2 regions of the Gilliamella sp. Gris3-2 genome follow, and region 2 is predicted to be linked to the other one. Evidence: riboswitches for the same ligand, from Rfam matches in the RefSeq annotation. Region 2 holds a riboswitch; the other holds the start of a gene.
The links. Region 2 has a riboswitch for preQ1 ahead of queF (preQ(1) synthase). Riboswitches for the same ligand answer to the same signal wherever they lie in the genome.

Region 1: it holds a riboswitch for preQ1, as region 2 does, so the genes downstream of both, queD (6-carboxytetrahydropterin synthase QueD) here and queF (preQ(1) synthase) in region 2, are expected to answer to the same signal.

What each region holds. Positions count from the first base shown of each region.
Region 1 is NZ_LZHB01000071.1:27,348-40,143, reverse strand. It holds gene A9G32_RS10295 (amino acid permease) at 1-139, shown strand, start outside; gene infA (translation initiation factor IF-1) at 257-475, opposite strand; gene nadD (nicotinate-nucleotide adenylyltransferase) at 700-1,353, opposite strand; gene holA (DNA polymerase III subunit delta) at 1,347-2,351, opposite strand; gene lptE (LPS assembly lipoprotein LptE) at 2,359-2,853, opposite strand; gene leuS (leucine--tRNA ligase) at 2,889-5,471, opposite strand; partial or broken gene bamD (outer membrane protein assembly factor BamD) at 5,811-6,533, opposite strand; gene rluD (23S rRNA pseudouridine(1911/1915/1917) synthase RluD) at 6,626-7,600, shown strand; gene pgeF (peptidoglycan editing factor PgeF) at 7,606-8,376, shown strand; gene A9G32_RS10250 (DUF1176 domain-containing protein) at 8,520-9,587, opposite strand; gene A9G32_RS10245 (7-carboxy-7-deazaguanine synthase QueE) at 9,696-10,310, opposite strand; gene queD (6-carboxytetrahydropterin synthase QueD) at 10,313-10,735, opposite strand; PreQ1 riboswitch class I at 10,739-10,784, opposite strand; gene clpB (ATP-dependent chaperone ClpB) at 11,070-12,796, shown strand, end outside.
Region 2 is NZ_LZHB01000028.1:107,866-120,661, reverse strand. It holds gene A9G32_RS05310 (7-cyano-7-deazaguanine/7-aminomethyl-7-deazaguanine transporter) at 1-656, opposite strand, end outside; gene queC (7-cyano-7-deazaguanine synthase QueC) at 703-1,359, opposite strand; gene queF (preQ(1) synthase) at 1,386-1,859, opposite strand; PreQ1 riboswitch class I at 1,863-1,907, opposite strand; gene A9G32_RS05295 (DUF1090 domain-containing protein) at 2,073-2,522, opposite strand; gene coaA (type I pantothenate kinase) at 2,541-3,476, opposite strand; gene yihI (Der GTPase-activating protein YihI) at 3,645-4,145, shown strand; gene hemN (oxygen-independent coproporphyrinogen III oxidase) at 4,471-5,841, shown strand; gene A9G32_RS05275 (hypothetical protein) at 6,041-6,850, shown strand; gene rsmC (16S rRNA (guanine(1207)-N(2))-methyltransferase RsmC) at 6,961-8,001, opposite strand; gene A9G32_RS05265 (DNA polymerase III subunit psi) at 8,090-8,497, shown strand; gene rimI (ribosomal protein S18-alanine N-acetyltransferase) at 8,466-8,927, shown strand; gene A9G32_RS05255 (thiamine diphosphokinase) at 8,963-9,583, shown strand; gene A9G32_RS05250 (hypothetical protein) at 9,673-10,452, shown strand; gene A9G32_RS05245 (surface-adhesin E family protein) at 10,453-10,965, shown strand; gene cyaY (iron donor protein CyaY) at 11,065-11,376, shown strand; gene uvrD (DNA helicase II) at 11,453-12,796, opposite strand, start outside.

The DNA of each region.
Region 1 (12,796 bases), on a different contig from region 2:
AGATTCTATTGATTGGAATAGTGTAATTGCAACCTATATCGGTTTACCATTATTTTTAATGATTTACTTTGGCTATAAAATAGTTAAAAAAACAAAATGGGTTAAATACGATCAAATGAACTTTTCTAAAGATGATTAACTCACTAGTTTAGTTTAAATATCTCACTTCTCCGTCGACTTTTGTCGACGGTTTTTTTATTAAAAAAGAGAGAAATAAACAGTTATATAGCGATAAAAGTTTATTCTGATAACGATATTAGCGACTTCGGAAGATGATGCGTGCTTTAGATAGATCGTAAGGTGTCATTTCAACAGTAACTTTATCACCAGTTAAAATACGAATATAGTTCTTACGCATCTTACCAGAAATATGTGCAGTAACGACATGACCATTTTCAAGTTCCACACGAAACATCGTATTTGGAAGAGTATCAAGTATGGTTCCTTGCATTTCAATGTTATCTTCTTTTGCCATTGGGGCCTCTTAATAATAAGTACAAATTAAATATACTCAACTAACTTTCCTCGTCTAAGCACATATAGTGCAAAGGTATCGCGTTGCGCTTTTATGTCATCTATAAAGTATTTTATTCGATGACAAAGTAAAGTTAAGTATAAACACAAAAAGCTGAGTTTAAAATAAATAAACACAGCGGCGAAATAATGCCGAAAAAACTGTCAGATGTAAAGCCCTTTCTACTATTTCTTTGCAGTATAAAGGCCTTGCTGATGAATATAATGCCACACTTCGGGTGGTAACAAATTTTCACAACTGGCTTGGTTGTTAATATTTTGCCTGATCTCAGTAGCTGAAATATCTTCAAGTGGCGTATGTGCAAAAAAGATATAACCATGTGGTGAATTGTGTAGATCTTTAACGTTTGTGGTATTATGCACATCAATCCATTGTTGTAACTCAATGTTATCAGTTTTTTGGGCATAACCTGGTCTACGGCAAATTAGTAAATGGCAATAATCAAGCAGCGTTTTCCATTTACTCCAAGTCGGTAAACTCAATAATGAATCTTGTCCCATAATAAATGCCAATCCTTCACTATTCCCATTTTCTTGTCGCCAGGCTTGAAGCGTTTCGATAGTATAAGAAGGACGTGTTGAAGTTTCAGGTAAGATCTCTCTTACATTCAACGCAAATAATGGTAAACCTTCGATAGCCAATTTTAACATTGCCAAGCGTTGTTCAGTACTCGCTTCGGGTTGTGGTTTATGAGGAGGGATATGATTAGGCAATAAACCAATTTGCTTTAATCCGACTTCATTTGCTAACGAAATAGCAGGGCGAAGGTGTCCATAATGGATCGGATCAAAAGTTCCTCCTAATAATGCAGTTAACATTTATCTAATCCCATAAATTGCATCGATAAATTAAACATTGCGTCCCATATTCGTGCTTGGTTATCATGCTTTAAACTGATTTCGATCTCTGTCAATTTGGCTAATAAATTAAATAGGTCATTAATATCGCAACGGTTTAGATAACTGGTATATATCGTTCTTTTATTTTGCCAAACCTTATATTCATCGAAAACTTGTTTTAATGATTTTTGTTGCAATCCTTTTTTTAAATTGATCATCAATATCAATTCACGTTGAACAATCCGCAATAAAATTAACGGCTCAAATTCATTTATTTTTAACTGTTGTAAAATATGAATGGCTCGTTTTGTTTTATTGGCAATCATCGCATCAGTCCAATGATATGGTGTAAATATTGCCGAATCATTTATATTATTTTCGACTTCATCATAAGAAATGCTCTGATTAGGATACAACAACTTAAGTTGTGCAATAATTTGTGTTAATGCCAGTAAATTGCCTTCATAATAATAGCAAAGCAGTTCAATTGCCTTTGGTTCAATGGTCATTTGTTGTTGTTGCAAATGATTTTTGATCCATTGTGGCAACTGTAAAGTATCGGGTGTAGTGCAATTGATAACCACCAATTTATCCGATAAAGCTTTATACCAAGTAGCGTTTTCTTGCGATTTCGTAATTTTGTTAAGTGTAATAACCAGCGCAATACCAGGGGTTAAAACCTCACTTAGTGTATTGAGTTTGGTAGTGATAGCTGCGTTTAATGAACCCTCACCAAAATTAAGAAAAATCAGAGTATTTGCAGAAAATAGATTCATAGCCTGACAGCTATCATAAATCGCTGTCCAATCGGTTTGATTATCAATTACAAAAGTAAGTTGCTCATCAAATCCTTTTTGTAAAAAGGATTTGCGTAACTCAGTTTGCACATAATGCTGTAAATAGGGATCACTACCTAAAATTAAATAATAGGGAGCCCCCACATTATTGTTAATTTGATCGGCACTAATTTTAATCATGTCAACGTTAATTTACTGCATGAATCGATTTTAATTTACGGATGACTTGTTTAGCCGCTTGTTTAAACATTTCGTTTTCAATTAAGTCTTGTTCAACCGTCTTAGCCAAAGCTTCAGCTGGATTATCAAAAAACGTTCTAAACACGCGTACGCTTATTGGATAAGTCTGTTGACCAGCAATAATAATTTGTGCTTCAATCGTTAACACTAATTGGTATTCGGCTGCCTTACCATCTTGATAAATCGAGATGGTATTGCGACTTAGATTTTCACTTACCATTTTTAACAATGGTACCTGACCTGAAGCATTATTATTCGTTATTATCACATCATTATCGTGTAATAACTCTTTAATATTGCGAGACAATCTGCCATAAGGGTCATAACTTATGTAAGACATCGTTTTAAAACTTTCTGGCACTTCTGTCTCATGTTGTAAGTGAAATCCACATCCTGTTAAGGATATTGTTAATAACATAATTAATGCTAAATATTTTTTCATATTAATAACCGCCTAAATTTAGTTATCAAACAATATTAACCAACAACAAGATTTAATAATTTACCTGGTACATAAATCACTTTACGGATAGCAACATCACTCAAATATTTTTGGATGTTAGGTTCTTGTTTTGCTTGTGACAAAACAAAATCTTGATCGGCATCGGCAGGTACAACAAATTTACCACGGACTTTGCCATTGATTTGTACAACAATGAGTTTTTCGTCCTCAACCATTGCCGATTGATCAGCAACAGGCCAAATTGTATTATCAATCGATTCGTTGTTACCTAAAGCTTGCCACATAACAAAACAAGCGTGAGGCATCATAGGGTAAAGTAGTCGAACAATCGCATTTAAAGCTTCATTCATTAGAGCGCGATCTTGCCCAGTTTCTTGCGGTGCTTTTTGTAAGCGATTCATAAATTCCATCACAGCGGCAATAGCAGTATTAAATGTTTGGCGGCGGCCAATATCATCACTCACTTTCGCTATGGTTTTATGTAATTCACGACGCAATGATTTTTGTTCATTATCTAGAGCTGTAACGTCTAGTTTTGCTGCTACACCTTTTTGGGTATGTTCATAAACTAAACGCCATACACGTTTAATAAATCGGTTTGCACCTTCAACGCCAGATTCTTGCCATTCTAGTGTCATATCAGCAGGTGATGCAAACATCATAAACAATCGAACGGTATCAGCACCATATTTTTCAACCATTTCTTGCGGATCGATACCATTATTTTTTGATTTTGACATTTTGGTCATACCGGCATGAACTAGCTCATTGCCATGACTATCGACAGCTTTAGCAATGCGACCCTTATCATCACGTTCAATAGTGACTTCAGTTGGCGAAACCCAAATACGTTCATTTGTTGGACTGGTATAATAAAATGCATCAGCTAATACCATACCTTGGCAAAGTAGACGTTTTGCTGGTTCATCTGACGATACTAAACCAAAATCACGCATTAATTTATGGAAAAATCTAAAATAAAGTAAATGCATAATGGCATGTTCAATACCACCAACATACTGGTCAACAGGTAACCAATAGTTTGCTGCTTTTTCGTCTAACATACCTTTGTCGTAGTTTGGACAAGTGTAACGAGCATAATACCAAGAAGATTCCATAAAGGTATCAAACGTATCGGTTTCACGTAGTGCAGGTTGACCGTTAACGGTTGTCTTAGCCCAGTTAGGATCTGCCTTAATTGGACTGGTAATACCATTCATTTCAACATTTTCAGGTAAAATAACTGGTAATTGGTCTTCTGGTGTTGGTATGGTTGTACCATCTTCCAGCGTCACCATTGGGATTGGTGCACCCCAATAACGTTGACGCGAAACACCCCAATCACGCAAACGGTAATTAACTTTACGTTTACCAATACCTAATGCAATTAACTTATCAGCAACAGCATTAAATGCTTGATCAAAATCAAGACCATCAAATTCGCCTGAATTAAATAACTTGCCATGCTCAGTATATGCTTTTTCAGAAAGATCTGGTGCGTTACCGTCTTGAGTTAAAATAACAGGATTAATTGGTAAGTTATATTTTGAAGCAAATTCATAATCACGTTCATCGTGCCCAGGCACAGCCATTACTGCACCTGTACCATATTCAATTAACACAAAATTAGCAATCCAAACAGGGACTTTTTTACCTGTTAAAGGATGAATAGCATAAAAGCCTGTGGCAATACCTTTCTTTTCCATGGTTGCCATATCAGCTTCGGCTGTTTTGGTATTTTTGCATTCAGCAATAAATTCAGCAATTTTAGGATCGTTTTGAGCTGCTAATTGTGCAAGAGGGTGCTCTGCGGCAACAGAGACAAAGCTAACGCCCATTAATGTATCAGGACGAGTTGTATAGACGCGTAACTTATCAGGATAATTTTCAACAGCAAAATCAAACTCAACACCTTCAGAACGACCAATCCAGTTACGTTGCATGGTTTTAACTTGTTCTGGCCAACTTTCAAGCGTATCCAAATCATTAAGTAATTCTTCGGCATATTCGGTAATTTTAATAAACCATTGTGGGATTTCTTTACGCTCAACAGGGGTACTACAACGCCAACAACAACCTTCAACCACTTGCTCATTAGCAAGTACGGTCTGATCATTAGGGCACCAGTTAACTGCCGATGTTTTTTTATAAACTAAGCCTTTTTCGTATAACTTAGTAAAAAACCATTGTTCCCATTTATAATATTCAGGACGGCAAGTAGTAATTTCACGATCCCAATCATAACCAAATCCTAAAAGTTGTAATTGCTTTTTCATATAAGCAATATTTTCATAGGTCCATTTTGCAGGTGCAGTATTGTTTTTAACTGCAGCACCTTCAGCTGGCAAACCAAATGCATCCCAACCAATTGGCTGTAGTACATTTTTACCATTTAAACGTTGGTAACGAGAAATGGTATCACCAATGGTGTAGTTACGAACATGACCAAGATGCAAACGCCCAGAAGGGTAAGGTAGCATCGATAAGCAGTAATATTTTTCTTTTGATGAATCTTCAGTAACGTGAAAAGTTTTATTTTCTTGCCAATGTTTTTGTACAATGGCTTCTATTTCATCTGGGCGATATTGTTCTTGCATGACGAGTTAATGTCCTATCTATTATTACTAATAAAAATATGTTGCTAATTGTATTGGTTATTGATTCGTTTTACAAACGATATATGAAGTAAGACATTGATTTCTTGTTATGATAAATTCTAAGTTATTGAGCATATTTTATTACTGATATTTAATAAATAACAAACCTTTAATAGGTTAAGGTGAAAGGGATACAAAAAGTTAAATTAATTGCTATTTAAGTGTGATTAAATAGCAATTAAAGGTAGGTATCTTAATTAAAAAAGCCTAACCACCATTAAAGACGCTAGTTAAACGTGATAAGAATGATCGTTGTTCTTCTTTAGGCATGTTTTTAAGATTTGCTTGAATCAGTTGATCAAGTTTTTGGGTTTCATTAACTAAGCCTAATTCATTATAAGCATTACGCATTAAAAGCAATGCTTCTTTAGTTGAATCGGTATCTGGAAACATAATTAACATTTCAGTCACGCGATTAATCACAGCTACATAAGCACCGCGTTTTGTATAGAATTGTGCGACTTTTAACTGATAGCGAGCCAATCTATTTTTCAAAAATACAAGGCGTTTTTGCGCATCGGCTGCATATTGACTGTTTGGAAAACTAGACAGTAGATAAGAAAAGTCCTTAAATGCAGCTGAAGCATAATCGGGATCGCGATCTGAACGATCAACATTAAACCAACCTTGGATCATATTGTCGTCTTGTGCCATATTTGAAATGCCACGCATATAAATAACCCAATCAATATTTGGATGCGTTGGATTCAATTTCAAAAAACGGTCAATTGACGCAATTGCTAACGGTAAGTCAGCTGATTTATAGTAAGCGTAAATCAAATCAAGTTGAACTTGTTGAGAATAAGGACCAAAAGGATAATTTTTGTCCAAGGACTCTAATATAGCAATACTGGATTTAATATTACCATTTTCAAGCTCAGACTTCGCTTTGTTATGTAGTTCAATCTCGGGTACATTTTCAACATCGGGCTTGGAAGAAGTACAGCCAATTAGCATGCCACTTAAAGCGATAGCTAGCAAAGAGTGTAAACGCAATTTCATTCAGTTTTTGATCCAAATATAATTAAACATTAAAGGCGATGATTAGTATATAATACTCTAAAACATAACAGCTTAAAATAGATAAATTACACATGCATGAGTTAAAATTATCAACTAAAATCGAACAAAGTCAACTAGGAATGCGTTTAGATCAAGCATTATCCGAGCTTTTTCCTGATTATTCACGCTCAAGAATAAAAGATTGGATTATTAATAATAAAGTCACTGTCAACGATGTTATCGTTAATAAACCAAAAGAAAAAGTGCTCGGTGGCGAAATAATAACTATTAATGCTGAAATTGAACAAGAAACTTATCATCAACCGGAAGATATAAAGCTTGATATTGTTTACGAGGATGATGACATTTTGGTGATTAATAAACCTCGTGATTTAGTTGTGCATCCTGGAGCAGGTAATCCTGATGGTACGGTATTAAATGCCTTATTGCATTATTATCCTGAGATAGCACGCGTACCCCGCGCAGGTATTGTGCATCGTCTAGATAAAGATACAACAGGGCTAATGGTTGTAGCTAAAACTATTATGGCACAAACACATTTGGTCGAATCACTTCAACTACGCGAAATTACACGCGAATATGAAGCTGTGGTCATTGGGATTATTACCGCAGGAGGAACCGTTGATCAGCCTATCACCCGTCATCCAACCAAACGTACACATATGGCTGTATTCCCAACGGGTAAACCAGCGGTTACCCATTATAGAGTGATGGAAAAATATCGCCTACATACACGTTTGCGATTGCGCTTAGAAACAGGGCGAACTCACCAAATCCGAGTGCACATGGCACATATTGCTCACCCACTAATTGGTGACCCACTCTACGGTGGAAGACCAAGGCCGCCTAAGGGGGCTAGTGAATCTTTTATTCAAACTTTACGCGATTTTAATCGCCAAGCATTACACGCTACCATGTTGCGATTATATCATCCTATAACAGGTGAACAAATGGAATGGCATGCTCCTATTCCTGAAGATATGCAAAATTTAATACAAGCTTTACAAGAAGATACCGAACAGCATAAAGATGAACTAGATTGGTGATGAATATGATTAAATCGATTTACCCATATTGGACAGCCCCAAAAAAAATTCATGCCTTTACTTCAACACGAACTGGTGGTGTTAGTTTAGCGCCATTTGTAAGTTTAAATATGGGAAATCGAACTGGTGATAATTCAGAACATATTGCTGAAAACCGCCGAAGAATTATTCAAGCCGAACAAATACCAAGCGAACCGTATTGGTTAACGCAAACTCACAGCACAACAGTGCTTGATATATCACAAATTGCTTTACAGCCTCCAACAGGTAACATCGATTCTTATCAAACTTTTGAAGCTGATGGATCATATACCAATCAACCTAAGCAAGTTAGTGTGGTGTTAACCGCAGATTGCATGCCTGTCCTTTTTTGTACAACAAAAGGTGACGAAGTTGCAGCTGTCCATGCTGGTTGGCGAGGATTATGTAATGGTATATTAGAAGAAACAATCAAAAAATTTTCAAGCTCGCCATCAAACATCATTGCTTGGATGGGACCAGCCATTAGTGTCAAAAAATTTGAGGTAGGTATTGAAGTCAAACAACAATTTGAAAAAGTCGATCCAAAAGCACAAGAAGCGTTTAAATTGATCAACCCAACTGAACAAAAATACCTAGCAGATCTATATCTAATTGCCAAACAACGTTTACAAGCAGTAGGAGTAACGCAAATTTTTGGTGGTGATTATTGTACTTATACTGAACAAGATGAATTCTTCTCTTATCGACGTGAAAATAGAACTGGTAGAATGGCATCAATGATCTGGTTTGAATAAAAGAGTTTTTTTAAGCTAAAAACCTTCAATTTTTAGCTGCTTTGTAAAATATTTATAGTATAAAGATCTGCGGTAAATGTTAATATATAAAATTATAATATTTAAACCGCCATAAGATCTGAAGGCTTTCTATTGTTCAATTGTTATTTTATTTCGCTAACAAAAGAAGGTAATTCCCAAGCCCCACCGTCAAAACCTAAGCATTCACCTGTACTTATATTAGAGGAAAGCATAAATTTATGTCCATTCCAAGTCCAGCTAGATTTTTCTAAACAATCTCCCTCACCTCTTAGCTTAGCTATACTGGATATTGTTCCATTTTTGTATGTATTGCCCTCATTATTTATAAATTTTATATTTTTATTACTTAGTTTAGCAGTGTTGGAAATTATCCAATAGGCGTTACCTGAGTTATATGCGCTAAACCAACACCTAGTTTCAAGTAAATCGTGCTTATTATCTAATTTAATTAACCGAAATCTTTTATCATATCCTTGTGTTTCATCATAATAAGGATCTTCTAAATCATAAGCATCACATTTAGCTTCATGTATATAGCGTTTTTTGAATTGAGGGAATATTTTAATTACTTCATTGATATTAAGTTCTTGACTTTGTTCTGGAGCAATTACTTTACCTTTTTTTATAGTTGGTACAGGTATTGGTGCATAAACGTTTGATTCATTTTTATTACCATGTGCTATAACTGCGCCAGTTGTACCAACCCGTCCTTGTTTTTTGTCCATTGTTAACATGACATCATAAAATCCGCCATTGGTATAAAATGATTGACTTCTACTGTTACGGAATATAACTTTCTCATTTTTTGTAAATGCTTGAATAATTTTTGTAGCTTGGAATTGTGACAACTGATAAATATTATTTTGTATTTCTTTTAATTCGCCTAAATACTCTTGATTAATGAATGCAGCCAATGAATTATCTAATTGTTGAGTGTTTTTAATTTCAATACCTTCTTCATCTTCTTCTTTGTTATTTTTTGTTCTAACATAAATTTCAACTGGCTGATTGGCCCCCGCTTTTCGCTGGAATAAAATTGACGATTTTATCACTCCTGTATCAGATATATCACTATATTCTATAACACGACAAGTTAAAGTATTATCACAAACTATATCCCAAGCTATAACTGGAGTTGTAAACAAAGTTAGCAATAAACAATAGCAAAAACGCATGACAGTTAATTCCATATAAATAATTTATATGAGGTTATTATAGATTAAACAATTATTCAATTAAAATTAATAAAACTTCTTGATTTTATGAATATTTAATTAGTTCTCTTTAGTACTAATTTATCATTCTATATTGGCAAACTTGTGGCTTTGCACACTCAAAAGCCATTTATTATTCAGTCGATTTTGGTTGATTTTTCCTAACAACTCTATCGTTTCAAACATATTAAATGCACCATCTTTTTCACAAGGAGATAGATAATAGCGTTTGGCTTGAATATGAGTTTCGATATATTGGCAAAAAGGAATAAAATCGCAGTGATTTTCGGCTACTATGCGTACTTCATTTGCTATTGGTTGTACTATTTTTTGATAGCGTGACTGATAACAAAATTTAGGGCTTAGCGCAATATAATCAATAAGCGGATCGACTTTACCAAGACCGTTGCTTTCAATGGCGATGAAATAACCCGCTTTTTTGAGTGGCAAAAGCAATTCAGGTAACGCTTTAACCATTGTTGGTTCGCCACCTGTAATAATAATATTTTTGCTTTTATATTCGCTCACTTTAGTCATTAAAGCATCTAACGTGAATCGAGTAAATTTTCGAAAATTAGTGTCACACCAGGCACAATTTAAATTGCATCCTGCAAAACGAATAAAAACAGCAGGCATGCCAGTATTATAACCTTCGCCTTGTAAGGATTCGAAGATTTCAACAATACGAAATTCAATCATCATTAACTCCGATGATATTCACAATATGAAGTTGGCGTTTCCCATAGTTTGATCATCGAAACAGGCAAATATTGCGATAAGCAATCAAAAATAAATTTGCTCATTCCTTCTGCGGTGGTTCTACAGGGAAAGGCAAAAATTTTACGATCCATTTCTTGTAGTAACGACGCGATACGGCACTCATTAGGGTTATGTTGATTGTAAAGATAGGCGTGATCTAACGGATCGACAATATGTTGTTTAACTATTAGCTTTAAATCGGCATAATCCATGACCATATCTTGGCTTGAGCCGTTATCAATAAGCTCTCCGCTAATTTCAACAAATAGGCGATAAGTGTGACCGTGCAGATTATGACACTTTTTATTGTGCCCATCTAACATGTGACAAGCATCAAATTGAAACTCTTTGGCTATTTTGAACATTTTATATTCCTAGTTTTTTTTCGTGGGATGGGTTACGAACCACGGTTAGCGAACCTAACAAAATAAAGGTAACAATATAAGGGATAAAAGTGAATTTGTCATCTTACCAGTATATCTTAAAACGAAATTTAGATGTAATTGCTTGAATTGCAAACAGCTTTATTTTTATGTCAATTAATTCTTACATACTTGATAATTTTGTTGTATAAATTTTGTAAAAAATATTTTAACTTTGCTCTTGAAATTTAGGTTGCAACACTCATTTAGATCACATGCAAATGGATTAAATGTGTTAAGCGTTTAATCCAAATTTATTGCTCAGGAGATAAACACTATGAGGTTAGATAAACTAACAAATAAGTTTCAACAAGCTTTAGCTGATGCGCAGTCAATGGCATTAGGTAAAGACAATCAATATATAGAGCCTGTGCATGTCCTATCAGCCATGCTTAATCAAGTAGGGAGTAGTGTAATGCCTTTATTGATTGCAGCAGGTGCAAATATTGTTAATTTACAACAAGAATTAGCTCAAGCTATTGACCGATTACCCCAAGTTCAAGGTGTGGGTGGAGATGTTATTCCATCGCAAGATTTTGTTCGAGTATTAAATCTTTGCGATAAATTATCCCAAAAGAACGGTGATAGCTATATCTCATCAGAACTCTTTATATTAGCCGCTTTAGAAGATAAGGGCAGTTTAGGCGATCTTCTTAAAAGATCAGGTGTTAATAAAGATAAATTTAGCCAAGCAGTTAATCAAGTAAGAGGTAGCGATAACGTGAACGATCCTAATGCAGAAGATCAACGCGGTGCACTTAAAAAATACACCATTGATTTAACTCAACGAGCAGAACAAGGTAAACTTGATCCTGTTATTGGTCGTGATGAAGAAATTCGTCGAACTATTCAGGTATTACAACGTCGTACTAAAAATAATCCAGTATTAATTGGGGAACCAGGTGTAGGGAAAACTGCTATTGTAGAAGGATTAGCACAACGCATTGTTAACCGTGAAGTCCCTGAAGGATTACGAAATAAACGCGTTTTATCATTAGACATGGGTGCATTAATTGCTGGTGCCAAATATCGAGGGGAATTTGAAGAACGCCTAAAAGCCGTGCTTAAAGACTTAGCAAAAGAAGAAGGTCGCATTATATTATTTATTGACGAAATCCATACCATGGTTGGCGCAGGAAAAAGCGATGGAGCAATGGATGCTGGTAATATGTTAAAACCCGCATTAGCTCGCGGTGAATTACACTGCGTGGGAGCAACAACGCTTGATGAATACCGTCAATATATTGAAAAAGATCCTGCGTTAGAGCGTCGTTTCCAAAAAGTCTATGTTGCCGAACCAACAGTTGAAGATACGATCGCTATTTTGCGTGGTTTAAAAGAACGTTATGAACTGCATCACCATGTGCAAATAACCGATCCTGCAATCGTAGCTGCGGCTACATTATCGCATCGTTATATTTCTGATCGCATGTTACCTGACAAAGCGATTGATTTAATTGACGAAGCCGCATCAAGTATTCGTATGCAAATGGATTCAAAACCAGAATCTTTAGATCGACTTGAAAGGCGCATAATTCAACTTAAACTTGAACAACAAGCGCTTAAAAAAGAATCTGATGATGCGAGTAAAAAGCGACTACAAATGTTAAATGATGAACTTTCTGAAAAAGAAAAGGAATATGCTTCACTTGAAGAAGAATGGAAGTCAGAAAAGGCAGCTGTTTCGGGGACTCAAAACATCAAAGCAGAACTAGAAAAGGCACGTACTGAAATAGAGCAAGCTCGTCGAGCTGGCGACTTGAACAAAATGTCAGAATTACAATATGGCAAAATTCCAGAGCTCGAAAAGAAACTTGCTTCAGCAACGCAGTTAGAAGGCAAAACCATGAAGTTATTGCGTAACAAAGTGACCGATAACGAAATTGCAGAAGTATTATCTAAAGCGACAGGTATTCCAGTTTCTAGAATGCTTGAGAGCGAGAAAGATAAACTATTGCACATGGAAGATGCCTTACATAAACGTGTAATAGGTCAAAATGAAGC
Region 2 (12,796 bases):
AACTTTTTTAGGATAAAATTGAGAATGACACCATAAAGTGGCAAAAAGAATAATCCGCAAATTAGAATTTTAAAACTATAGTCCATTAACGAAATTTCGATCCAATGATTTGCCATAAATTCATCGTTACTTTGATAAAATGCGATAGCAAAAAAAACAATAGTATCAATACCATTACCAAATATTGCTGATGCTGTTGGGGCAACCCACCATGATTTGTTTTTTCTTAAATAGTTAAAAACAGTAATATCCATTAGTTGACCAACTAAATAAGCGGCAAAACTTGCCAATGCAATTCGAAATACGAAGCTATTAAATTCCGTCAATGCTGATAATCCAACCCAATGGGTTTCAAAAAATAGTACCGAAATCAGGTATGAAAATAACAATGCAGGAATCATTACAACAAAAATGATTTTTCTGGCTAAACTAGCACCATAAATTCGAATAGTCAGATCGGTAGTTAAAAAGATAAACGGAAAAGTGAATGCCCCCCAAGTTGTTTGAAAACCAAAAATTTCGAATGGAATTTGGACTAAATAATTGCTTGAAGCAATAACTAATATGTGAAAAAAAGCCAACCAGTAAAGCGCTTTTTGTTTTTGTTTACAGGTAAAACTTTTTTCTATCGATTCTGAATGAACATTTAAGTACATCTTTTTTCCTTTTTAATGGGGTGAGAGAACCCAATGATGAATGAATTTATTTAGCTTGAGCCATATATTCTTGTAGGCCCTTATTGCGCAATAAACAACTTGGACACTTACCACATCCCCCTTCAACACCGTAATAACAGGTATGGGTATGTTTTTGAACATAATCAAGATAACCTAGTTTATCAGCCATTTCCCACGTTTGCGCTTTAGTCAAATACATCAGTGGCGTGATGAGATTAAACGCATAGTCCATGGCTAAATTCATTGATACATTCATTGATTTAATAAAGACATCACGGCAATCTGGATAACCACTAAAATCGGTTTCACAAACTCCAATAATAATGTCAGAAATTCCTTGTTGCTTAGCATGACAGCCAGCCAAAAGTAAAAAAAGCATATTACGCCCATCAACGAAGGTATTAGGGTAATCGCCATCTTGAGCGGCTTTAATTTCTTGAGCGTCATCAATCAACGCATTATTTGTAGTTTGTTTGATAACTGATGTATCAATGACAGTTTGCTCTATACCAAGATCATCAGCGATCCATTTGGCTTTTTCAAGCTCTATTGCGTGGCGTTGACCATAGCGAAAACTGATTGCCTGAACGTTTTCACGTCCATAATCAGCAATGGCTTGCAGTAAGCAAGTGGTTGAGTCTTGCCCACCAGAAAATATAACTAGTGCTTTACGAGTTTGCATTAATGTTCCTGTTAAGATAGATTAAATTAGCGATTATCCACTTTTTCTGGATACATGTCGTGATTGGCTAATCGATTAGCCGCAACTTGTTCCCAATGAGTACCCGATTTGCCATAATTGGCATAAGGATCAATCGAAATGCCGCCACGAGGTGTAAATTTTCCCCAGACTTCGATATATTTAGGATCCATTAATTTAATAAGATCTTTCATAATGATATTAATACAATCTTCGTGGTAATCGCCATGATTCCGAAAGCTGAACAGATAGAGTTTTAACGATTTACTTTCGACCATTTTAATATTGGGTACGTACGAAATATAAATTGTCGCAAAATCAGGTTGCCCCGTGATAGGACAAAGACTAGTAAACTCTGGGCAATTAAATTTAACAAAATAATCGTTATTCGGGTGTTTATTATCGAACGTTTCGAGTATTTCAGGGCAATAGGTTGTTGGATAGCGAACAGACTGATCGCCTAGTAGTGTAATTTTACTCATTATTTTTCCTTAGTTTTTTAGCGTGGGAGGTTCACGAACCACGTAACAAGGCGCACACCATACTCTTTTTGCTTTAAAAAGTCTAGTATGACAATAGATTTATAAAAAATGTAAAACTAACACCGTCAACAATAACTATTGATGGTGTTAATAATAAAATATCGTTGAAGAGCAAATAAATCAAGAATCGGGAAATACTCTGCCTGATATCGTTTATTTAGCTCCCAATTCTTTATAAAAATCAGATAATTTAGTTTTAGCTTTATTAAGTTCTTTTTCAGCATCAGCTAATTTTGTTTGTTGTTTGACAATTTTCTGTTCATTATCTTTATCTTTCGCTTTTGATTTTGATTTTGCTTGTTCTAATTCTTTAGTTCTTTCAGCCACTTTATTTGATTTTTCGTTAATCTCTTTTTTATATTTGGCTTCTAAATCATCATTTGAACAATGCTTATTTAAGTTACGTAATGATTTTTCAAGCCCTTGGATTTGATGAGAATTATTATTTTTTTTAGCATAATCAATCTGTTTTTCAATAGCCTGTTTTTTGCTTTCACACGTAAGTCCCTTTAGTTGTTCATTTGAAGCATAAGCACCAAATGATAATGAGATAGCTAACGTAATGACACTCAATTTACTTACTAACCGAATTACTGATTTCATACGAATTTTTCCTTAATTTTATTTTCTTAATTGAACACAATTGACTTTATGATCTTTACCTTTAGTTAGAATAAGGTTCGCTCGTTCTTTTGTAGGTAAAATATTTTCAACTAAATTTAATTCATTAATTTCTCGCCAAATACGATTGGCAATATTTGTAGCTTCATGTTCTGGAAGTTTTGAGTAGTGATTAAAATAAGAGTTAGGATCGCTAAATGCACCCTCCCTAAATTTTAAAAACCGATTTACATACCAATCATGTAATAATGACATATCAGCATCAACATAAATTGAAAAATCGACATAATCCGAAACAAAAACTCGGTTATTCGCTTGTGGATAATTCAGTGTACTTTGCAGTACATTCAAACCTTCAAGAATCAAAATGTCAGGACTATCAATAACGATTTCTTCATCTTCGACAATATCATAAACTAAATGAGAATAAACGGGTGCTTTAACTTGTGCCTGTCCTGATTTTATATCAGCAACAAAATTAAGCAATTTTTTTATATCGTAAGACTGAGGAAACCCTTTTTTATTCATTATTCCATGTTCTTCAAGATATCTATTTGGATATAAAAAACCATCAGTTGTTACCAAAGATACTTTGCGATGTTCAGGCCAACGGGTTAATAATGCTTGTAGTACTCTAGCGGTAGTACTTTTACCTACAGCAACACTGCCTGCAATGCCAATAATGTAAGGTGTTTTTTGACTTTTACCTAAGAATTTAGATAAAACAGCTTGCCGATTAAAATTATTGCTGATGTAATAATTAAGTAATCTAGATAAAGGTAAATAAATTTCACTCACTTCATCCATGGATAAATCTTCATTAATACCTTGTAACGAAACTAATTCTTCTGCTGTTAAAGTCATTGGTACCGTATTACGTAAGCTAGCCCATTCTTGACGATTGAATTTCAGATAAGGGCTTAAGTGATTTTTCATTTTATTGTTCTCTAATTCGGTCTAACAAATTTATTCGTCTCAGATTATACATAAATTTATTTTTTTACAATCTTAAATTAGCATGACGTCTTCATCATAGCTATATTTTGGACTTACTGATAAAATACGTTTGTAAAATGATTAACCCTAATATTAGACAGAGATTTTATGTTAAAAAATAAATCAAAACAGAAAGCTAAAAAAAGCCGTCAAGAGATTAATGAAGAATCTCGGGAACTGAAGCGTAAACGCAAACACAAAGGTTTGCCAAGTGGCTCTCGCTTTAATAAACTAAATAATAATAAAAATAAAAATTCGACAAAAACAACCAAAGATCCAAGAGTGGGGAGCAAAAAACCTATTTCTTTAATTGTTGAAGATTCTAACAATATAGAAAAACCTGTTAAACAATCTAAAACAATTAAAACGATTTTATCACCTCAACAAGAATTAGAACAATTAGAGAACGATCCAAAATTAGATATGTTACTTGATCTAGTCGAGCAAAAAGCCAAACTCACTAAAGATCAACAAATTTATCTTGATAGCAAATTGAATCGTATCGATGAACTGATGCAAGAGCTTGGTTATACTGATGACGACTTTGATGATTTTGATGAATTAGACGAAAAGAAAGAAGATATTGTTAGTTTATTAAAACGAAACTAATAATAGGAAAATATAATTAGCAATCGTGATAGTATGTGTCTTGATATGAGTAGGAATATCATCCAAAAGTAATATTCCTACTGATAATTTAAACTTAGAATCCATTACTTTTATTCAGTCAATTAATAATTAAAAGTGAGCAATTCATAGTGCCAATATTAATTATGTTAAGTTTATATTTTGGGTTATTGATTTGCACATTGTTATATTTAAATAAAACTAATCGAATCAAAATTAAAACCAAAATCAAGAACCAACAAAAAGCAATAGTAAAAACTCATAAAAATAACAACACTAAAGATAGACATAAGCGGAAGTAAAAAGCATGACTGATACGCAATTATGGGATCAAGCGTTAATTGAAAAATATAATTATTCTGGCCCAAGATATACCTCTTACCCTACTGCACTTGAATTTAACGAAAAATTTAATGAGCAAGAATTTTTATCGGCGGCAACTCGTTATCCCACAAAACCGTTATCGCTTTATGTGCATATTCCGTTTTGTCATAAGCTTTGTTATTTCTGTGGTTGTAATAAGCTTATTACTCGCCAAACACAAAAAGTTACCAAATACCTTGACATTTTAGATATTGAAATTGCCGAACGCGCAAAATTATTTAAACATCGCACGGTAACACAAATGCACTGGGGAGGGGGTACACCAACTTTTTTAAACGATGCTGAAATTACTCGATTGATTACCTCGTTAAAAAAGCATTTTAATTTTGTTGCTAATGCCGAACTATCCATCGAAATTGATCCGCGTGAAATAACACAACAAACAATTGACCATTTAGCAAGTGTTGGTTTTAATAGGCTAAGTATGGGAATTCAAGATTTTAATCACGAAATCCAAAGCCTAATTAATCGTGAACAAGATGAAACATTAATACGGTCTCTTATTAATCAAGCACGTAAAAATAATTTTCACTCAATTAGTTTAGATTTAATTTATGGCCTACCAAAACAAACCATTGAAAGTTTTGCCGAAACGCTCAATAAAGTGATTGATATTTCTCCCGATCGTTTAAGTGTATTTAATTATGCCCACTTACCGAGCCGTTTTGCTGCCCAACGAAAAATTAAAGATGATGATTTGCCTAATGCCAATCAAAAATTGCAGATCCTACAAACTAGCATTAAAAAGTTAACCGAAGCTGGTTATCACTTTATCGGTATGGATCATTTTGCTAAGCCCTCTGATGAATTAGCTATTGCTCAACAAGAAAATAAATTGCATCGTAATTTTCAGGGGTATACAACTCAAGGCGATGCTGATTTACTTGGACTTGGTGTGTCGGCCATTAGTATGTTAGGTGATAGTTATGCGCAAAATCAGAAAGATCTAAAAATCTATCAAACTCAGGTTGAGCAAAAAGGACATGGATTATGGAAAGGATTCACCTTAAATCGTGACGATAAGATTCGTCGTGATGTGATAAAACAGCTTATCTGCCATTTTCATTTAGATAAAAATGTTATTGAACAACAATACCAAATTCAATTTGATGATTATTTTGCTGAAGATTTAAAATTACTGGCGCCATTGCAAAAAGATGGATTAGTGACAATCAATAACAATATAATCGAAGTCCAACCTAAAGGACATTTATTGATACGCAATATTTGTATGTGCTTTGATATTTATATGCGAAAAATGGCAAGGCAGCAGCAGTTTTCTAGGGTTATTTAATTTGAAGTCGTTTGTCAAATTGCTGTAAACAATATGAGTAATTCCTACAAAGTAAATATTATGTTAATATTTAGTCTAATTTAATAAAAAATAACAAATAAATTATTTGTTTTATTGTGATTAAAGGTTAGCTTTTAAATTCACAATTTTAGCCTTTAGACATGAAATTTTTATTTTTAATAAGGAGTATATTGATAAAATGGCATTGATGAATAAATTAGTAGAAGTATTTCCAACTCGCTCTTTAAAAGTCATGAAGTTAAAGCAAGAAAGCTCATTACATCAAATAAGAAGATTACTTGCAGCAATACTTCTCTTTGCGTTAGCTTTATTTATGGCCATAAGAAATTATCCTGGATTAATTGATGATTATAAAATATCACAGAATCCAGTTGTGGTTGACTATGATGTAGAAGGAACATGTCGTGCAAGACGTATTGTTGATAACTGTTCAGTAAAAATTACCACTGATACAGGACAAGTTATTAAGCGTGATTATACTTTCATTGGGGGGAAAAAAGGAAATTATCAAGTTGTAACTGTCGCTTCGGCCGATGATCCATCACTAGTAACAATCAATTTAGCTATTGATAATATGCGGACTGTATTTGTGGCTACTACTGGTCTTATTCTTTTGTTGTTGTTGGTTACATGGATGAGTTTAGGATGTTTCTTAAGAACACATAAAATGATAAAAGTTATCAAGGAAATTAACGGGCAAAAATTAACACCTGTTATTGTACCAGTTAAACTAGTCTCTTATGGTAAAATAATAACTGCCTTATATCGTGCAAGCAATGCACAAGGAATAAATGCTAAATATGCAGCCAATTTTAATAAAGACTCAAACGGTGGACCAATCATTATAGGTGATAAGATTAGAAATAAATGTAATGTGTTGGCCGTAGTTGGAGAAAGCAACTCTGTTCCTATTCTTCTTGACCAAGAATTTATGCGCTGTGATTTTACCTATAATGAAATGCAGGCATTAAAAGAAGCTCTCTCTTAATCCAGATATGATATCAAGAATAGTGAAATCAGTTTGTTTTTAAATATTTAAATTTTATACCTAGGGCGATAACATCGCCCTATTTTTTTAAACAAAATAAACAGCACTTATTAATGGCTTGCTAGATAAACCTTAAATTTCGTCGTTTGGGCAATCACTTCAACGCTTTTGAATGTTTCATCTAAAATGGTTTGATACGGTAAAAATGAATTTGCCACAATGCACAAATAACCATTTAATTTTAGGTGTTTTTTTGCTTCTTTGATTAACGTATTAACGGCCGTGTAATTAGTCTGTTTACCATCATGAAAAGGTGGATTCGAAACAATAAGATGATATTTATCATTTAGATTTGAAAAAACGTCACTTGCTACAACTGTGGCATTAACATGATTACGGTTTAACGTGGCTTTACTTGATTCAATTGCTGCACAGCTTACATCAGATAACGTTAGTGCTATATCAGGATTTAATTTACCTAGCACCGTGGACAAAATGCCCGAACCACATCCCACATCTAATACATTACCTTTAATAATATCAGTACGATCCATCAATGCATTTAACAATAATTCACTACCAGCATCTAACCCTTTTTGGCTAAAAACACCAGGTAAGCTTTTTATTTCAATATTCTGATTTTCAATAGTTAAATGATAATTTAACCACCATTCATCAAGATTAAATACTAAACGGCTATCTGCCTGAAAATGATATAAACCACAACGTCTTGCGCTATCGATTTTTTGAATTGTACCAAAATCATTCAATAAAGCTTCCACGCTTTTTACACCTGTTCTATTTTCACCTATGATAAAAATATCACTGTCTTTTGGCATATTATGTAATAAATAAGAAAGCTGAAATTGTGCTTCGTTTTTAGTTTTTGGCCAATAGTAAATCAACGTATTCATTCCAACGTAAAAATCCGCTTCGGGCAATAATGAAAAATAGGTGTGATTGCCTCGTGCACTAGCTTTTAGACGTAAATAAGTATGAAATTGTGTGCAATGAATCTTAACTTGATTTGCCGACATAATAGATGGATAATTATCCTGAATATCACCAGCTATCAGCACATTTTTATCGTTAAAAAATGTTTGGTGACGCTCAAGTACTTGACTTGCTGGGGTAAAAGCAGATGTTGCCATATTTCCTCAATGAAAAACCTTTATAAATTGATGCATTGATTATACAATTAACTATCTTTAATCTCTAATAAAAAACAGTAAGTCAATAATGACACAGCAAGATTGGTACCTAAAACAGTGCAATATAACTCAATACGTTTTGAGGAATGCTAATGTTTTCAAAGGTGAAATAGCGACACAAATAAGTGAAGAAATTAGAATGATTGTAGTTGCAGAACAAAAACCAACACAAAAAATCTATTATGATATTTTAAATGCTATCCATCTAACTGAAGAACAAGTATTGTTTTTAACTCCACAACAATTAATTATTCCTGCTGATGAAATTAAAACAGTAATTTGGTTTATTGATATTACCTTGGATGAGTCATGGGTTAACCCATTAACTATTCAAACAACCAGTTTAAATCAGCTTGCAAAAGCACCACAACAAAAACGCCTACTATGGCAACAATTATGTCAATATGAAAACTATTTCCATCCTCACAGAACATGATTTAAAAAAAGCTTTTGAATTAGAAAAGATTTGCCATGCAATTCCTTGGTCAAAACAAACATTCCTTTCAAACCAAGGTGAGCATTATCTCAATTTTAAAATAACGATTAATAACCAAATAGTTGGGTTTTGTATTTGCCAACATGTAGTAGATGAAGCAAATTTATTTAACATTGCAATACATCCCGATTTTAGAAAGCAAGGACTAGCAAGGAAGCTGCTTAACCATTTAATAGATGCGTTAATTACGATAAAATCGCCCTGCCCAATCTCAACACTTTGGCTTGAAGTCAGACAATCAAATACGGCAGCAATTAAGCTATATCACACGCTGGGATTTAACCAAATAACGATTAGAAAAAATTATTACCCAACAACTAATGGTAAACAAGAAGACGCTATTATCATGGCATATACGTTAGCTTTATGATTCACCAATAAGATTAGCAAAAGGAAAAAAGTGTAATGTCACAAAATAGAGCTTTACTCTTTATCAATGGCGAGCCACCACAACATGACTTTCACCATTTGGATAATTATGCTTATATTGCTTGCACAGATGGGGCTTACCATAATTATCTGTCGACTTTGTCAATCGAACCAAACTTTATTATTGGCGATTTAGATAGCTATAATCCTAACAAAGCAATTCCACCTAAAACTAAAATTATTCATACACCTGACCAAAATAAAACTGATTTTGAAAAAGCAATTTTGTTTTTAGCAGGTAAAGGGGTGAAAGCATTTGATGTTTATGGTGCTAGTGGTCATGCTAGTGATCACTTTTTGGGGAATATTTCTGTTGCAATAAGATATTATCATCAGTATCAAATTACCTTTTATGATAATTATTGCCATTTCTTTTTTGCCAAACATCATCAAGAAATAACCAATGTAAAAGATCATATTATTTCACTAATGCCATTTTCGAAAGTAACTGGTGTAACCATTACAGGCTTTCAATACCCCTTAATTGATGCCACATTATCGCTAGGAGGAGTTGTGAGTTTAAGAAACAAAGCGATTAGTGATTTGATTAAAATATCCTTTAAAAACGGTGATTTAATGGTCTTTGTTGAGAATTGAAATAATGTCAATTGACATTTATATTTACATTACTTTACAATCTTCCTTTACAAAAGAAGAAATATAATTGTGGTTCAAGGAAATTCGCCATGCTTCTCAAAAAAATTTCTGTGCTAGTTTGCGCATCATTCGTTTCTTGTGTATCTTTTGCCCAAACAAATAATATACAGGATGAAACAGATAAGGTAATTGATACATTTTTGCAATGTGATAATCAGTTTTTTGAACAATTATCTAAACATCAAGAGTCAATAAATCAATACGTTGATTTAGCAACCACTCCCGATAATGTAACTTATATTCCTGTTGAATCTATTCAAAAACCCGACAAAAATAAAGTCATGTTTAAAAAACCACTTAAGTATCATGGTTTAGAAATTGTTGGCTATCAAAATATTTATATTTCAACTACTTTATCTGGTCAGTTTCTTTATTGGGGATTTATCTTTGATAACAAGCAAGATGAAATTAAAAGTGCTTTAAGCAATATTAATTGGTTACACTATAGCCAAAATACTTACATAGCAAACGCCAAAATTTATGATAGAAAATCAAAATCTAAAACATGGGAAGATGATATTTATGCCATCGATGGTGTTATTCCAAGGTTTGGTACAATTAATAAAGCGCTTTATTTAGAATCTTCTGCTAATAATCAAAGTAGTATTTTTTGTTCTATTCAAGGCGATTTAGAAAAAGAAACAATTCTTACGACTCGCCCAGATCTAAAACCAATCATCGAAAAACAAGAAGCTGAACTGCAAGAGCGAATTAAAGCAAATCAAGAAAAAATGCAAAAAGAAAAACAACAAACTCAATCACAAGCTAATCCTACAGATACTAACTCAAAAGATGGAGAAAAAATTTAAATGAAAAAGGTCAATTTATTTTTAATTCTCTTTTCTTTTGCAGCATTCAGCCATGCCTCAGGGGAAAAAGCTAATATCGATACAAAAGCAAATGAAAATACTTCTGTTGAAAGTTTAAAAGATCCAAGAGTAGGAGAACAATTCATTCCAACATCAAAAACTAACGACAATAATACTATTGGCTATTCATTTTTAGATAGAAAATCGATCAACCTTCACCCTTTCAACTCCAAAATTCGTGTATTTAGTGAAGTGACTAATTATAGCCCAGCATTGGTACAAAAAAATGATGATGGTACAGAGACACCTTATCATTCCATAAGGATCGAATATTATGCCAATTGCGACAAAATGGAGTTAGCAAAAGGAAAGCTTAGAACAATCGAAAATAATTTTGGTGATGGAAAATTAGTCAACACAATTGAGATAGCAAACCGTTGGATAGCTATCACTCATGATAACGAGCAATATAAGCTACTTACTATTGCCTGTTCCTTACCACTCGCTAATTAGTAAATCAGTACCTACTTTTACTCTTGCCACCTTGCTGTGGCGGAGTATATTCATTTATGTTAATATCGCTCTATTATTTATTTGAATGAATATCTCTTTATGAATATCACACAATTTCATACCATTACCGAACAGTTATTCAACAAAATCGAACTATTCTTGGATAATTATGTAAATGAGCATGACATCGATTTAGATTATGAAACAAACGGCAATGTTATCACCATTAGTTTTCCCAATGGCAGTAAAATCATCATTAATACCCAAGAACCACTCTTTCAGGTATGGTTAGCCACTCAAAAACAAGGTTATCATTTTGATTACATCGATAATAATTGGATTTGTAATCGTACCGACAAGTCGTTTAATCAGATTTTTTCTGAATCTGTAAAAGAACAAGCTGAGCTATAATATATAAAAAATGGGAATTAGTTTAACAATTAATTCCCGTTCAAGAAAGTAGTCACAAATTTTACTTAAAAGAAATCTACAATAAAGTAAGATTTGCTAATTTAACTACTAGCCATTTTATACCTTCATTAACAAAAGCTATTTGTACTCGCTTATGATCACCTTCGCCATCAAGATTAACAATAGTTCCTTCACCAAAACGTTTATGTAACACTTTACGACCTAATTTGTAACCATCACATTGAGGCTTCTTTTTAGGAGGAGACTTTATTTTTTCAGGCGACATTGTTCCTTGATAACTAATTTCATTTAATTTATCAATGGGTAATTCAGATAAAAAGCGTGAAGGTAAATTACGTTCTTCATGACCATATAGACGCCTTATTTGAGCTAATGATAATGTTAGATACTTACGTGCTCGAGTAATGCCAACATAGGCAAGACGACGCTCTTCTTCAAGTTTATCGAAGTCTTGAGAAGATCTTAAGTCTGGGAATATGCCCTCTTCTAGTCCTACAATAAAAACATTATCAAATTCAAGACCTTTGGCAGAATGTAGAGTCATTAGTTGAACTGTATCTTGTTCACTAATTACATCTCGGCTTTCTAATGACGTATATGCTAAAAATGATTCTAACACAGTTAATGCCTTACCCGTTTCTTTATCTTGAATAAGGTTATTTTCATTAAAGCGATAAAACTGCTCAGCGGCCGATACCAATTCTTCAAGATTTTCCAGCTTTGATTGTCCTTTAATACCAGGCTCTTGCTCATACATTTGCAATATGCCAGATAATTTGATAATAATATCAAGTTGTTTATAAAATGGTTTAAGCTCTACTTTATCGAAAATTGATTCTATTAATTCCAAAAAACGACCAATCCCAGAGCTTTGCCGTTCAGTAAAAGCATTGGTTTGGATTAGCATTATACATGCATCCCATAATGAAATATTATACTGCTTTGCAGTCAATCTAATTTTATCTAGCGTGACATTACCAATACCTCGAGTTGGGGTATTGATTGTAGCTTCAAACGCCATGTCATTATTGTGGTCATGTAATAGCCGTAAATAAGCAAGCGCTAATTTGACTTCTTGTCGTTCATAAAAACGAATAGATCCATAAATTTGATAAGGTAAACCCGCTTGCAACAATGTATCTTCAAATATACGTGATTGTGCATTATTACGGTACAATATCGCACAATCTGCGTACTTTCCACCTTCGTCATGGAACTTTTTTATTTGACTGACAACAAATCTTGCCTCATCAATATCATTAAAACCAATATAAAGCGTAATCAGTTCACCGCCGCCTATATCTGTCCATAAATTTTTACCCAATCGGTTCTGATTTTTAGATATTAAATTATTAGCTACATCTAAAATGTTACCAGTTGAACGATAATTTTGTTCCAA